3 regions of the Exiguobacterium abrahamii genome follow, and region 2 is predicted to be linked to each of the others. Evidence: a T-box and tRNA genes for the amino acid it is inferred to sense, from the RefSeq annotation. Region 2 holds a T-box; the other regions hold tRNA genes.

Region 1 (4,157 bases), on a different contig from region 2:
TCTTTCATTTCAGAACGCATTGCCTCTTCTGTCGTTCCAGTCAACTGGAAGTACATGTTGAGGTCGATGCCTTGTGATTGAATACGTTGTGTGAACTCTTGAACCATACGCTCGACTTCGTTTTCGACCATGACTTCTGGAAGATCAACTGTCGCGTTTTTCGTAGCCGCTTCGACTAACTCATCGCGCATTGAAGCATCAGCTTCTTGTTTGCGTGTGTTTTCGAGACGCGTACGGATTTTTGTTTTCAACTCGTCGAGTGAAGAAACTTCTTCATCCATTTCTTTTGCGAACTCATCTGTCAATTCAGGGAGCTCTTGTGCTTTAACTTCGTGGATCGTTACTTTGAATGTAACTGGTTTTCCAGCGAGTGATGCTTCGTGGTATTCCTCTGGGAATGTCACTTCAAGATCTTTTTGCTCGCCAGTTTTTAAACCGACCATTTGCTCTTCGAATCCAGGAATGAAGTTTCCAGAACCGATGACGAGTGAGTAGTTCTCAGCAGTTCCGCCGTCGAATTGGTTTTCCCCATCGAAACCTGCGAAGTCGAATACGACTGTATCGCCATTCTCGATGACGCCATCTTCTTTAACGACGAGTTCTGCACCGCGTTCTTGTAATGTTTTGAGTTCAGCGTCGACGTCTTCGTCAGTAACGTTCGTTTCAACTGCTGTGTACTCAAGACCTTTGTACTCACCAAGTGTAGCTTCTGGCTCGATGACGAACGTGATTTTGAATTCGACTGGCTTGCCTTTTTCGAGTGTTTCAACGTCGATGTTCTCAAGCGCGATTGGCTCGATTCCTGATTCGACGACTGCACCTTCGATTGTGTCCTTGTAAAGGATATCGAGTGCATCTTGGTACAGTGCTTCTTCACCGTACATTTTGTTGAACATTGCGCGTGGCATTTTTCCTTTACGGAAACCAGGTGTGTTCAAAGTCTTAACGACTTTCTTGAACGCTTGGTCTACCGCTTTATCAAATGCTTCAGCAGGCGCTTCATACGTGAGGACGCCGAGGCTACCTGATTGTTTTTCCCATTTTGCAGTCATGCTGAGTCCCTCCAAAATTGTCAATTAGCGTACATGTGTGTACAACAAGTCACATTATAGCACAATCGTTCTGACGATTACCACTGTTGAACGAATCGTTTCCAGATGTCTCAATCGAAGTAAATCTGCTCGAATGCGATGACTTCCGGATAAAGGATATGTGCCGCTCGATATAACTGCTTCGCCAGCGGACTGAGGATACGTTCCGGTTCTTCACGTTCAAATGTCAGACCTGCGAGTTCTTCGCATGCTGCGAGCCACTTCTCCATGTCTGATCCGATTCGTTCTCGCTCTTCAAGATGGATCAATTGATCCGATCGCAGGACGAGCAACGCTCGAAACGGATCCATTCGCTCTAACGTATGCATCGATGCCAGTAACGCTTGTTGCTCCTGTTGATGTACTAGCAGGATTTCTTCTAACTCTTCACGTGACGAGATCGTCCAGTCTACATCTACGTGTGGCACATGAATGCTTACCGGATAGGACACGTGATGAAGCACGCTTCCTAATAACTGATCAATGACGAGTAAACTTTGATGTTCTGTCTCTTGCGCCTGTAAGTATTTTTGTGTGATGTATGCAATGAGCTCAGATGTCCGTTCGAATTCTCTACCGGTCAATTGGCGCATTTGTTCGACCCAACTGCCGTGTCGCAACACATGTATCAATTTCGTTGCTGATGTTACCTCACGTTGCGCAACAGGATTGTTTTGAACTGCCGGCTTTTGTTCGCGAACACGCATCTGTTGTTTGATTTCGTCTAATCGAAGCGCGAGCCCATACGGCAGATACGGTGACGCCGAGCGCAAGGCGAGTTTCATCGGATAACGTTCTCCGAGTTCATAAAGAAAGAGTGCGAGCACTTGCTCGACACCCTCGACTTCAAGAAAACGTTCTGCCACTGTTTCAAATCGTTCCCGGTCATGCATTAAGAGTGGTTGAATGACATAGAGCCGGTGTAAGACATCTTCTCCTGTCAATTGGTCAGTCTCTAATTCCATAATTAATTGTTCTTGTTTAGAAGCGGGCAAACGAAGAATGCGCGCTCGCTCTACTTCTAGTTCATGTTCCATCCAGCGCGATGTCCCCATATTCCGGCACTCCTTCATGTTCAACTTCTTATTTCGTAAATGGATCGAGTAAAGACGTCCAGTTCGTAATCGCTTCTTGAAGTTGTCCTGCCTGCTCGATTCCTAATCGATTCAATGTATCTAATGAGACGTCAGCTTCAAGTAATCGAGCGATGTCTTCCGATTGATTCACGTACTGCTCGAGTTTTGCACTTAAATTTTGCAATTCTTGCGGCGGATTTTCAAGTCCCGCTAATCGTTGATCGATTTGATCCAGTTCTTGATTGAACTGATCAATCGTTCCGTTTTCCTTCAACTTTTCGATTTGTTGATCGAGTGCCTGTTCAGGGTTTGCAGATTCACGCGCTGTCGTAGCTGCCTCATTCAAGGAAGCTGACAAATCTGACGTGACTTGTGCTGTATCTTTTGCAATGCCTTGAAGTTCTCCAGCGTAATCGACACTATTTTTTACATCGTTGACTTGTTGTTTTGCATCGTCGATTGTATTTGAAATCTCACTACATCCAGCAAGAAACGTACTTAGCACGAGGACTGCTCCAACTTCCTTCCACATTGCGTTCATCCCTTTCGAGTTCATGATACCTTAATTATAATCGAAAATCGGAATAAAAAAAAGAGACCACCCTCGTAAGGGCAGTCTCTATTTTAATTATAGCGTCCCAAGAGGGATTCGAACCCCCGACCGACGGCTTAGAAGGCCGTTGCTCTATCCTGCTGAGCTATTGGGACGTGTCAACACGAATAAACTATACTAGAACAATTCTTTCGTGTCAATCACATTACAAACATTGCATTTATTTTATTACAAAAATGTTCCGTCCAGATGCAGGGCATTCACTCGATCGCCATTCACATCAAGAAAATCGACAGAATAACGGTTTTGATCCACTTCAAGAATCGCATACGTCTTGTCTGGTCGGTGACGTGGCATCCGGATTGAACCTGGATTGATGAATAACACGCCGTCCCGATATTCAGCCTTCGCCACATGGGAATGACCATATAAGACGATGTCCGCCTGCTTTTCCTTCGCATGATGCTGTAAGACATCTAGACTGTATTTGACGTCCTGACGATGTCCGTGGACACAAAGGATGGTATGACCGTCCATTTCCGATACGACTTCTTCCGGAAAATCGTGTCCGTAATCACAATTCCCTCGCACAACACGATATGGATATAATGATTCGATGTCGCGCGTCAATTGGGAGTCCCCACAATGAAATGCCGCATCCACGTCTTGATGACGTTCGAATATCGTAAGCAGTTCTTGTTCTAGTCCATGGCTATCACTAACGATCAACGCTCTCATCTTCATCACACTCCTAAGAAAGTAGTTAAGTCCTGTTCGAGCTTACGCAATGCATTGCCACGATGACTAATCATCGCTTTTTCTTCTTTCGTCAATTCAGCAGCCGTCTGTCCGCTTTCTGTGACGAACAATGGATCATAACCGAACCCGTTCGAACCCGACGCTTCAAAACCGATTCGCCCTTCCATCGTCCCACGAACCGTCAATGTCTCACCCGTTGGTTTCGCTAGCGCGAGTACACAAACGAAGCGCGCCGTCCGCTCTTCCTCCGGAACACCTTCTAACTTTTCCAGTAGTAGAGCATTGTTCGCCGCATCCGACTTTTCAAGACCCGCGAAGCGTGCCGAGTAGACGCCGGGAGCGCCATCTAAAGCATCGACTTCAAGACCTGAATCATCAGCAAGTACCGCGTGACCAAAGTAGGCTGCTGCCTCTGTTGCTTTTAAAAGTGCATTCTCCTCGAATGTCTCACCTGTTTCATCCGTTTCCGGAGCATCAGCGTGATCGAGTAACGATTCGACCAAATAACCGAGACGACCCAGCATGCTTTCAAGTTCCTTCACTTTACCTGCATTGTGTGTTGCGACGATGACTTTCATCTATGTTCCCCCACTTCTTCTCCTACATACCACCAAGAGACACCGAGTGCCTCACGACCAGCATCAATCAGCTCCTTAATTCCTTTTTCCCCAAGTTCGA
Region 2 (4,157 bases):
CGTAGTATTTATTGAAGCTTTGTGCAAGATCTAAGACGTAGCGGCTGATGATTGACGGCTCGCGACGTGTGAACGCGCGATCGATGACCGTCGAGAATTGGTTTAGCATCGAGACGACACCCCATGCATGATCATCGGCACTACCAGCGAATGGTGTGCCATCATAGCCACCTTTACGGAGCAACGAGTGCGCACGGGCATTCGTGTACTGGACATACGGTCCTGTTTCGCCTTCGAATTTCAACATCTGCTCAAGATCGAACTCGATGTTGTTCATCCGTTCGTTCTTCAAGTCGTGGAAGATGACGGCGCCGACACCTACTTGACGAGCCGTTGCTTCGGCATTCGCTAAGTTCGGATTTTTTTCCGCGATGTTTTGCTTCGCGACGTCGATCGCTTCTTGTAGTACTTCTTCAAGCAATACGATCCGACCTTTACGCGTCGACATTTTCTTTCCGTCCTTCATGATCAGACCGAACGGCACATGGTGCATTCCGTCGACGTTCTCAAATCCAAGTTTCTTCAAGACTGCGAACAATTGCTTGAAGTGAAGCGCTTGTTCCCCACCGACGACGTAGAACGCCTGCTCAAAGCGGTACGTTTCGAGACGATAGACGGCAGCTGCTAAGTCACGTGTCGCATAAAGCGTTGCGCCATCTTTCTTTTTAATCAAGGCAGGTGGCATACCTTCTGCTTCGAGGTCGACGACCATTGCCCCTTCTGATTCGACGAGGAGATCTTTTTCTTCGAGCAAATCGATGACGTGTTGCATCTTATCGTTATAGAAGGCTTCTCCGTTCAAGCTATCGAATTTAACACCGAGAATCTCATAGACACGGTTGAACTCGACGAGTGAAACTTCACGGAACCACGTCCAAAGCGTCGTCGCCTGCTCATCACCTTGCTCGAGTTTTTTGAACCAGAGACGTCCTTCATCTTCAAGAGCTGGGTTCGTTTCCGCTTCTTCGTGGAACCGGACGTATAATTTCAACAATTCCTTGATTGGTTCTGCACGAACTGCCTCTTCCTCACCCCACATCGTGTAAGCCACCATCAATTTCCCGAACTGTGTTCCCCAGTCCCCTAGATGGTTGATCCCGACGACGTCGTACCCTTTTTTACGTGAGATTTGGTTGAGCGCGTTCCCGATGACCGTCGAACGCAAGTGACCCATCGAGAAAGGTTTCGCGATGTTTGGCGCTGAGAAGTCCGTGACGATCGTTTTTCCATTCGCTTCACTTGATCCGAATGCCTCTTTCTCCGTCAGGACTTGGTTAACGATTTCTTGCGAGACGACTTCCCGGTTCAAGAAGACGTTGATGTAAGGACCAACAGCTTGAACGTTCGAGAACAACGGCGCGTCAATTTTTTCTGCGAGCTCCGAAGCAATCATGTTCGGTGCTTTACGGAATGCTTTCGCGAGCATGAAACATGGGAATGCCAGATCTCCATGATCTTCATGTTTCGGTTGCTCGATCAGTTGTTCGATTTGTTCAACCGATAAGGCACCTTCCATGACGTGATGTAATACTTCTGCATACTGCGCTTTATAACTCATCTTTATTTCCTCCTGCTTCACTGATTTTTTGGCAATAAAAAACGCCCCTTGCGCCACGCGCAAAGAGACGGAATGACCGCGGTACCACTCTTCTTGGTGTCATTTCGACACCCACCTTGTTCGGGGATAACGGGGTTCCCCCGGCTACGCCTTTTCCATCAGGAATCGGGCAGCGTCTCAGAAGTGCGTTTCACGACCGGTTCGTCCTCAGGCTTCCACCATTCCCTGATTCGCTAGTTGACGAATATCAACCGTTACTCTCTTCATCATTGACTGTATTCGATATCTTTCACATTATACGCAATTCTTTCTTTTCTCTCAACCTTATTTTTTTGGTAAATGGCTTATCAAAATTTCCACAATTCGGGTATAGGAATAAAAGATACTTCTCAGGGGGAGGGATGTTTCATGCGCTACTACCAACATGTAGCCCGGACGAGCTGGATCGTCTTCGGTCTCGTCGCCTTGACATTATTAGTGATCGGCATCGTTCATCCACCAACCTTCCATCCTTCTGTCTCCATCATCAACACCCTTTATTTATTCGGACTCGTTCTCCTGTTTCAGTTCGATAATGTTCGTCGTGGTGGCATTTACTATACATTTCAAGAAGGCATCATCTTATTTTTATTCCTCAATTACGGTTTAACGTACGCCTTGATTTTAAGCCAAGTCGGGATTCTCGTCTTTCAATTCATGTCTCATCGAAAAGCGATTCGTTGGAAACGTTTCGTTTATCTCTACCCGATCAATGCCTTGTTCGATTTAGTCTACATCTCGCTTCCGGCCTTTGCGTATTATGCGCTCGGCGGACCAATCGGTTCCAGCTTTACGTATATGAAAGCTTTGATTCCCTTCACCGGCTTTTTAATCACCGTCTTTCTTGTCTCTTACTTCCAATGTCTGTTCGTCAATCGCTTCCTCTACTTGAAATACGATTGGCAACGTCTCGTAAAGTTGCAGTCCCTCGTCTACGGGATTAGCATGTTAAGTGCTCTACTCGGAATCTGGTTCTACGATGAAAGTCCGCTCGTCGCGGCTACAGTATCCGCCTTGATTCTCTTCTTGTTCAAACGTCTGTTGCAAGAACGTGGTGACTCCCTTGAAGCAAACGATAATGCCAAGCGATTCGATGATGCGAAGGAACACTTGTTGATTTCCCGCTTCGAACGCGAGACGATCGATTCACTGCTCCTCGATTTACCACATCTGTTGCCGTTTTCTGAAGGTTGGATCTCAATTCAACAACAGCGGAAACAAGTCATCTATAACATTCGGACGAAACAACCGATCGACGTGTTACCACTGTTTCATTCCTTGTCAGCCGACGATTTGCATACCCCGATCATCTATGGTCTGCGTTGCGACTGGGGAAACGATATTCAAATCGGATTGCCTGTCGATCGTCACTCGATGTTAGCGATTCCTTCGATTACAAGCGGTGAGGTTGATGTTTCAATCATCCTGTTCCATCAAGTCGCAGACGCCTATGATGTGACGAATGCCGACGAATTGTCTCGTTTGCTCCGCATCTTTTGTCGCGTCTTAGAACGCTCACGTGAAACGGTCCAACTCTATACGGAAAGTCGGACCGATGCCTTGACCGAGTTACCGAATAGTCGTGCTTTTTACGAACACGGTCGGCAGGAATTTTCCGCTGACTGCTATCCGCTCTCCGTGATCCTGTTCGATATCGATCATTTCAAACGTGTCAATGATACGTACGGTCATAAAGTGGGCGATCTCGTCCTTCGTGAACTCGGTCGACGTATCCAGGCGATCCAATTGCAATATGATGATGTCTTTGCTGCTCGTTATGGCGGGGAGGAATTCGTGCTTCTGTTGCGAAATGGTAGTCAAGAGGCTGCTATCCAGATTGCCGAGACGGTCCGCCATGCGGTCATGGATCGTCCCTTCCTCGTCGATGGTCACCGACTGTCCTTAACGGTCAGCCTCGGAATTGATACAGTGGAGGAAAGATATCAACGGACGTTCGAAGAGTCGTTACGTCAAGCCGACCATGCACTCTATGTCGGCGGAAAACACAACGGACGCAATTGTACCGCGCATTACGCAAATCTTTGAAAGGTCGTGACTCTATTGTCGATTACGGAAATTGAAATGACGCTACCGACATCACAAGCTCACCGGACGATTCGGATTCATCGGCCGCCCCATCTAGATCCTTCTGAAGCGTTACCAGTGATTTATATGCACGATGGACAAAACGTCTTCAGTGGAGAAACCGCCTCGTTCGGAAAAGGCTGGGAGATTCATCTTGCGCTACAACAGACACAGATTCCGGCAATGGTCGTTGCGATTGATAGTCCAGAAGACGGCATGGACCGTTACGACGACTACGCTCCTTGGAGTGATGAAGCTTTATTGATGCGAACCGCTTATCCTTCGCACCGGAAGTCGATCGGGGGAAACGGTAAGGTCTACATGGACTGGATCATTCGCGAGCTAAAACCATACATTGATGCCAACTACGCGACACGCCCTGACGATACGACGATGATTGGCAGCTCGATGGGTGGCGTCATCTCGCTCTATGGATTGTTCGCGTATCCGGAAGTCATCACGCGTGTCGCTGCCC
Region 3 (4,157 bases), on a different contig from region 2:
CGCTACTGCCTGTTCATGTTCCAGTCGGGTCAGGAGATCTTCAGACGCGCGACGACGTTTTGCCATCGTTTTCGCCTCACCAATTCCATGTACCACGATTGAAGCACCTTTAATCATTTGAAGCACATTTTTTATGCTCGGCTCTTCGATCATCTTGACGAACGTCTCTGTGCTGACCATGTCCGGGATGTGAAGCAGATGATAATCACTTTGAGCGCGTGATGCCATCCGTGAGCATACTGTGTTCGCTTGTAGTTCGAGCGTTTCTCCCAGTCCTCCGCGTGCCGGAACGAACGTCATCGGACGGTGTTCCTTGTCTGGCGACATCATCGCCGCGACGGAAGCCATCGTCGTACCGCCTGTGACAGCGATCGTATTGTGATGGTCTGAAGAAAGCTCTCGTTTGAGTCGTGCGACGGTCGCCCGCCCCATGTCTCGTTGTACCCAGAAAGTCTCATCGGAATCACCCGGTACGATGACGACGTCCCGTACTCCGAGCCTCTCTTTCAGAGCTTTCGCCATGTCTGAGATCCCTGCGAGTTCTCCCATGATGCTGTGCATGCTGCGAAGAACGTTTCGTCCTTCATCCGTCAAGGACATCCCTTGCGTCGCGACCTCTAGGAGGTCTTGCTGCTTCAAGAAGTCGACTTCCCGCCGTAAGACGCGTTCCGTCAAGCCAAGGCTTGTCGCAAGCGTACGTCGTCCGATCGGTTGCATCAGTCGTACGTAATGAAGGATGTCGTAGCGTGTCTGCATTTCTTCGATCAGATCAGGCACGATTCGTTTTTGGATCTGGACTAACTGCCGAATCATGTATTTCCCTCTCCTCTCAAGTAGCTGGACGCTTTCTGTCCCGCATGTCATAACGTGTCCCACTTGGTACACCGTTATCATAACAGTCCGTTTCTCGCCTTGCAAGTCTCGTTTCTCAAGTTTTTTGAAGTAAGCGGTTTCTTATCGTTTCCGTCTCGAATTTGCCATAACTCCAGATTTCCTCGTCATGCATGACGACCGGAATCTCATATAAAAACCGTAGACTGAGCGCTTCATCCTGATCAATGTTGACTTCCTCGAACGTCCATTCCGGAAACTCATCGAGTACGAAGTCGAGTAAGATGGCGGCCTCTTCACATAGCGTACATCCCGGACGTGAATAGAGTGTTAAGTGTCTGTGTCGTTTTAATCCCATTCTGATTGCGCCTTCCTTTGCTGCATCGTTTTTTTCGTTAAACCAAGCGCTGCCCGGTACTTCGCGACCGTCCGTCGCGCGACTGTCAGACCGTCTGCTTGCAGGCGATCCGTCAATTGCTGATCACTTAACGGACGATCGCTGTGTTGAATGTATTCGGCGATCCGCCTTTTAATCAAAAAACTCGAATCTCCGGTTGTCGTCCGTGAGACGAACAAGTCTTCTAAAGCAACGAGACCATGGACCGTCTCGACATACTTCGCAGCAATCGCTCGACCAATCGTTGACGGATGATGTCCCGTCGCCTCAGCGACTTGTTTTTTCGTCAATGGCTCAAGATGCAGCTCTCCCTTGAACCAGCGTTCTTGTCGCTCAAGCAAGATCGAGAGGATGGCATGCATCGTGACACGGCGTCGTTCGTACGCGCGCAAAAAAGGCGTTGCCTCTTTTAATCCGAGCCACGTCTGATCCGTGTCGAGTGTCATCCAGTCGATCTGAAGTTTTCCATCTAACAGGTGAATCCGTGCTTCTGCCATGACCAATCGTTCTTCTTTTGGAAGATCCGGTGTCCGGCTCAGCCGCGTCAATCGTTTTCGCAACCGCGCTCGATCCTGTTCACTGAATTGAGCGAATACCTGACTCGCCGGTTCATGTCGCAGCTGATCCGTCAGTCCGATCAATTCCGCGTCGTCTAGCTCGATCGCCTGTAACCATTGGCACTCGCGCTCCGAGCGGGCAGCGATGCCGACTGGTTCACATTGTTGTAAGAGTGTCCGTGCTTCTGTAATCGTTGCGACATCGGTCGAGAAGGATGCAGCGAGCTGCTCGTCCGATGTCCGCAATAAACCGTCCGCTTCTAAATACACGATGAGTTGTTCCGCCATATATCCTATTTCCTGTCTGACTGATTCTAAACGTATTTGTGCAAGAAGCTCGTCTTCATAGGATGCCAAATGTCCTGCCATCTGCTCGACCTCTAGCGAAACCTGATTCGGGTAATGACGATGCAACCGTCGTTTCAACCGTCGCCATTCCTCCTCGAGCTCGGCTGCTGGTTGCTCAAGTACATGTAACTGATATTGTTGTGACGCCGATAACGTCATCTGTTGCGTCTGTTCCTGGCGTTGATCCATCGATTCCCCCTCCTCCACTTCTTATTATAGAAGAAACGTTTTGAAAAACGTGCTCTGAACCTTTCTCGAATCGCTCAGGAAAAGAAAAGTCATCCTTCCCTATTGCTTTTCTGAAAAAATGTCGCTATACTATTAATTGTTCAGTACATCAGATGCACCCGTAGCTCAGGGGATAGAGCACTGGTTTCCGGTACCAGGTGTCGGGAGTTCGAATCTCTCCGGGTGTACCATTTATTCAACCACAAGGCAATGCCAGCAATGGCGTTGCCTTTTTTCTATATTGATATGTTTCATTTGCCCTTGTAATGGAAAAATACCTAAAAGTCGCATCGTATCTTTTGACCAATATTGACCAAAGGATTATGATAAGGATAAGTCGAATAGGAAGCTACATACCAACTATAAGGAGGCAAAGACTATGTTAATTCCAACAGTCATCGAACAAACAAACCGCGGGGAACGTGCTTACGATATCTACTCACGTTTGCTAAAAGACCGCATCATTCTTCTCGGGAGCGCGATTGACGACAACGTCGCCAACTCAGTCGTTGCCCAACTTCTGTTCTTAGCAGCAGAAGATCCAGATAAAGAAATCTCGCTTTACATCAACAGCCCAGGTGGTTCGATCACTGCCGGTATGGCGATTTACGATACAATGAACTTCATCAAGCCACAAGTCTCAACGATTTGTATCGGTATGGCAGCATCGATGGGTGCGTTCTTGCTCCAAGCAGGCGCAAAAGGAAAACGTTTCGCGTTACCAAACGCTGAAATCATGATCCACCAACCACTCGGTGGTACACAAGGTCAAGCATCAGATATCAAAATCCATGCGGAGCGTATCATCAAAATGCGTGAGCACCTCAACAAAATCATGGCTGAAAACACAGGACAACCACTTGAAGTCATCGAACGCGATACAGAGCGTGACAACTTCATGTCAGCACAAGCTGCTGCTGATTACGGTCTCATCGACCGCGTCATGGAACGTGCCTAAGTCATCCAGAGTGTCTCCTTCGGGAGGCACTTTTTTGTATCCATAGAAAAGCAAAGCCCTGTCTGTTATCGTTACATACAAAAAAACCTCCCGTTCCTTATAGAACGAGAGGTCGATGATCAGTCGATCAAGTCTGTGATGTCTGAAACGATATCGTGGTTTTCACGAATCAGCGAGTAGATCGCATTCGCATGTGGCGAAAGCTCTTCTTCTGCTTGTAATTGTTTCAGGAATAAAGATGTTGCGAAAGCAACGAGTGTGCTTTTCGGTACACCGATTGATTTTGCTTTTTTTGTTAACACTTCATCAAACTTCGCATCGACTGTCAGCGAAATACGTTTCTTTTCGTTAGCCATTTCAAAAACTCCTTAATTCGAACATTTAGTTGCATCGACTATATATTATAGTAGACTATGGTTCATCCCGCAAGCGACCCTCTTATAAGGCCCCTGTCATCGACTCTCCATTCCGTACTTTTTCAGCGATTTGATCAATTTTCCGCAACCGGTGATTGATCCCTGATTTTGAGATGGAGCCGCTTTCGACCATCTCACCAAGCTCTTGTAACGTGACGTCTTGATGTGTCACGCGCAAGATCGCGATCTCCTTCAACTTATCCGGTAAGACATCGAGTCCGACCGTCCGCTCAAGGAACTTGATGTTCTCGACTTGGCGTAATGCCGCACCGACCGTCTTGTTGAGGTTCGCTGTCTCACAGTTGACGAGACGGTTGACCGAGTTACGCATATCTTTTAAGATCCGGACGTCCTCGAACCGCAGCATCGATTGTGTCGCATCAACGAGCTTGAGGAAATCGGAAATCTTCTCGCTCTCCTTG

The links. A T-box is a leader RNA that pairs with one kind of tRNA and senses whether it is charged. The one in region 2 lies ahead of argS (arginine--tRNA ligase), so its partner is inferred to be a tRNA-Arg.
Region 1: it encodes a tRNA-Arg, which carries the amino acid that the T-box ahead of argS (arginine--tRNA ligase) is inferred to sense. The anticodon was not compared.
Region 3: it encodes a tRNA-Arg, which carries the amino acid that the T-box ahead of argS (arginine--tRNA ligase) is inferred to sense. The anticodon was not compared.

Annotation. Positions count from the first base shown of each region.
Region 1 is NZ_JADOYC010000001.1:646,785-650,941, reverse strand. Features, by position in the region: gene tig (trigger factor) at 1-1,052, opposite strand, end outside; gene ITJ88_RS03200 (hypothetical protein) at 1,163-2,146, opposite strand; gene ITJ88_RS03195 (hypothetical protein) at 2,175-2,708, opposite strand; tRNA gene ITJ88_RS03190 (tRNA-Arg) at 2,802-2,875, opposite strand; gene ITJ88_RS03185 (metallophosphoesterase family protein) at 2,949-3,458, opposite strand; gene ITJ88_RS03180 (XTP/dITP diphosphatase) at 3,464-4,057, opposite strand; gene rph (ribonuclease PH) at 4,054-4,157, opposite strand, start outside.
Region 2 is NZ_JADOYC010000005.1:56,660-60,816, forward strand. Features, by position in the region: gene argS (arginine--tRNA ligase) at 1-1,558, opposite strand, end outside; T-box leader at 1,619-1,837, opposite strand; gene ITJ88_RS13510 (GGDEF domain-containing protein) at 1,967-3,643, shown strand; gene ITJ88_RS13515 (alpha/beta hydrolase) at 3,659-4,157, shown strand, end outside.
Region 3 is NZ_JADOYC010000001.1:397,978-402,134, reverse strand. Features, by position in the region: gene ITJ88_RS01960 (sugar-binding transcriptional regulator) at 1-813, opposite strand, end outside; gene ITJ88_RS01955 (glutaredoxin family protein) at 929-1,189, opposite strand; gene ITJ88_RS01950 (RNA polymerase factor sigma-54) at 1,180-2,322, opposite strand; tRNA gene ITJ88_RS01945 (tRNA-Arg) at 2,477-2,552, shown strand; partial or broken gene clpP (ATP-dependent Clp endopeptidase proteolytic subunit ClpP) at 2,735-3,319, shown strand; gene ITJ88_RS01935 (hypothetical protein) at 3,439-3,675, opposite strand; gene whiA (DNA-binding protein WhiA) at 3,758-4,157, opposite strand, start outside.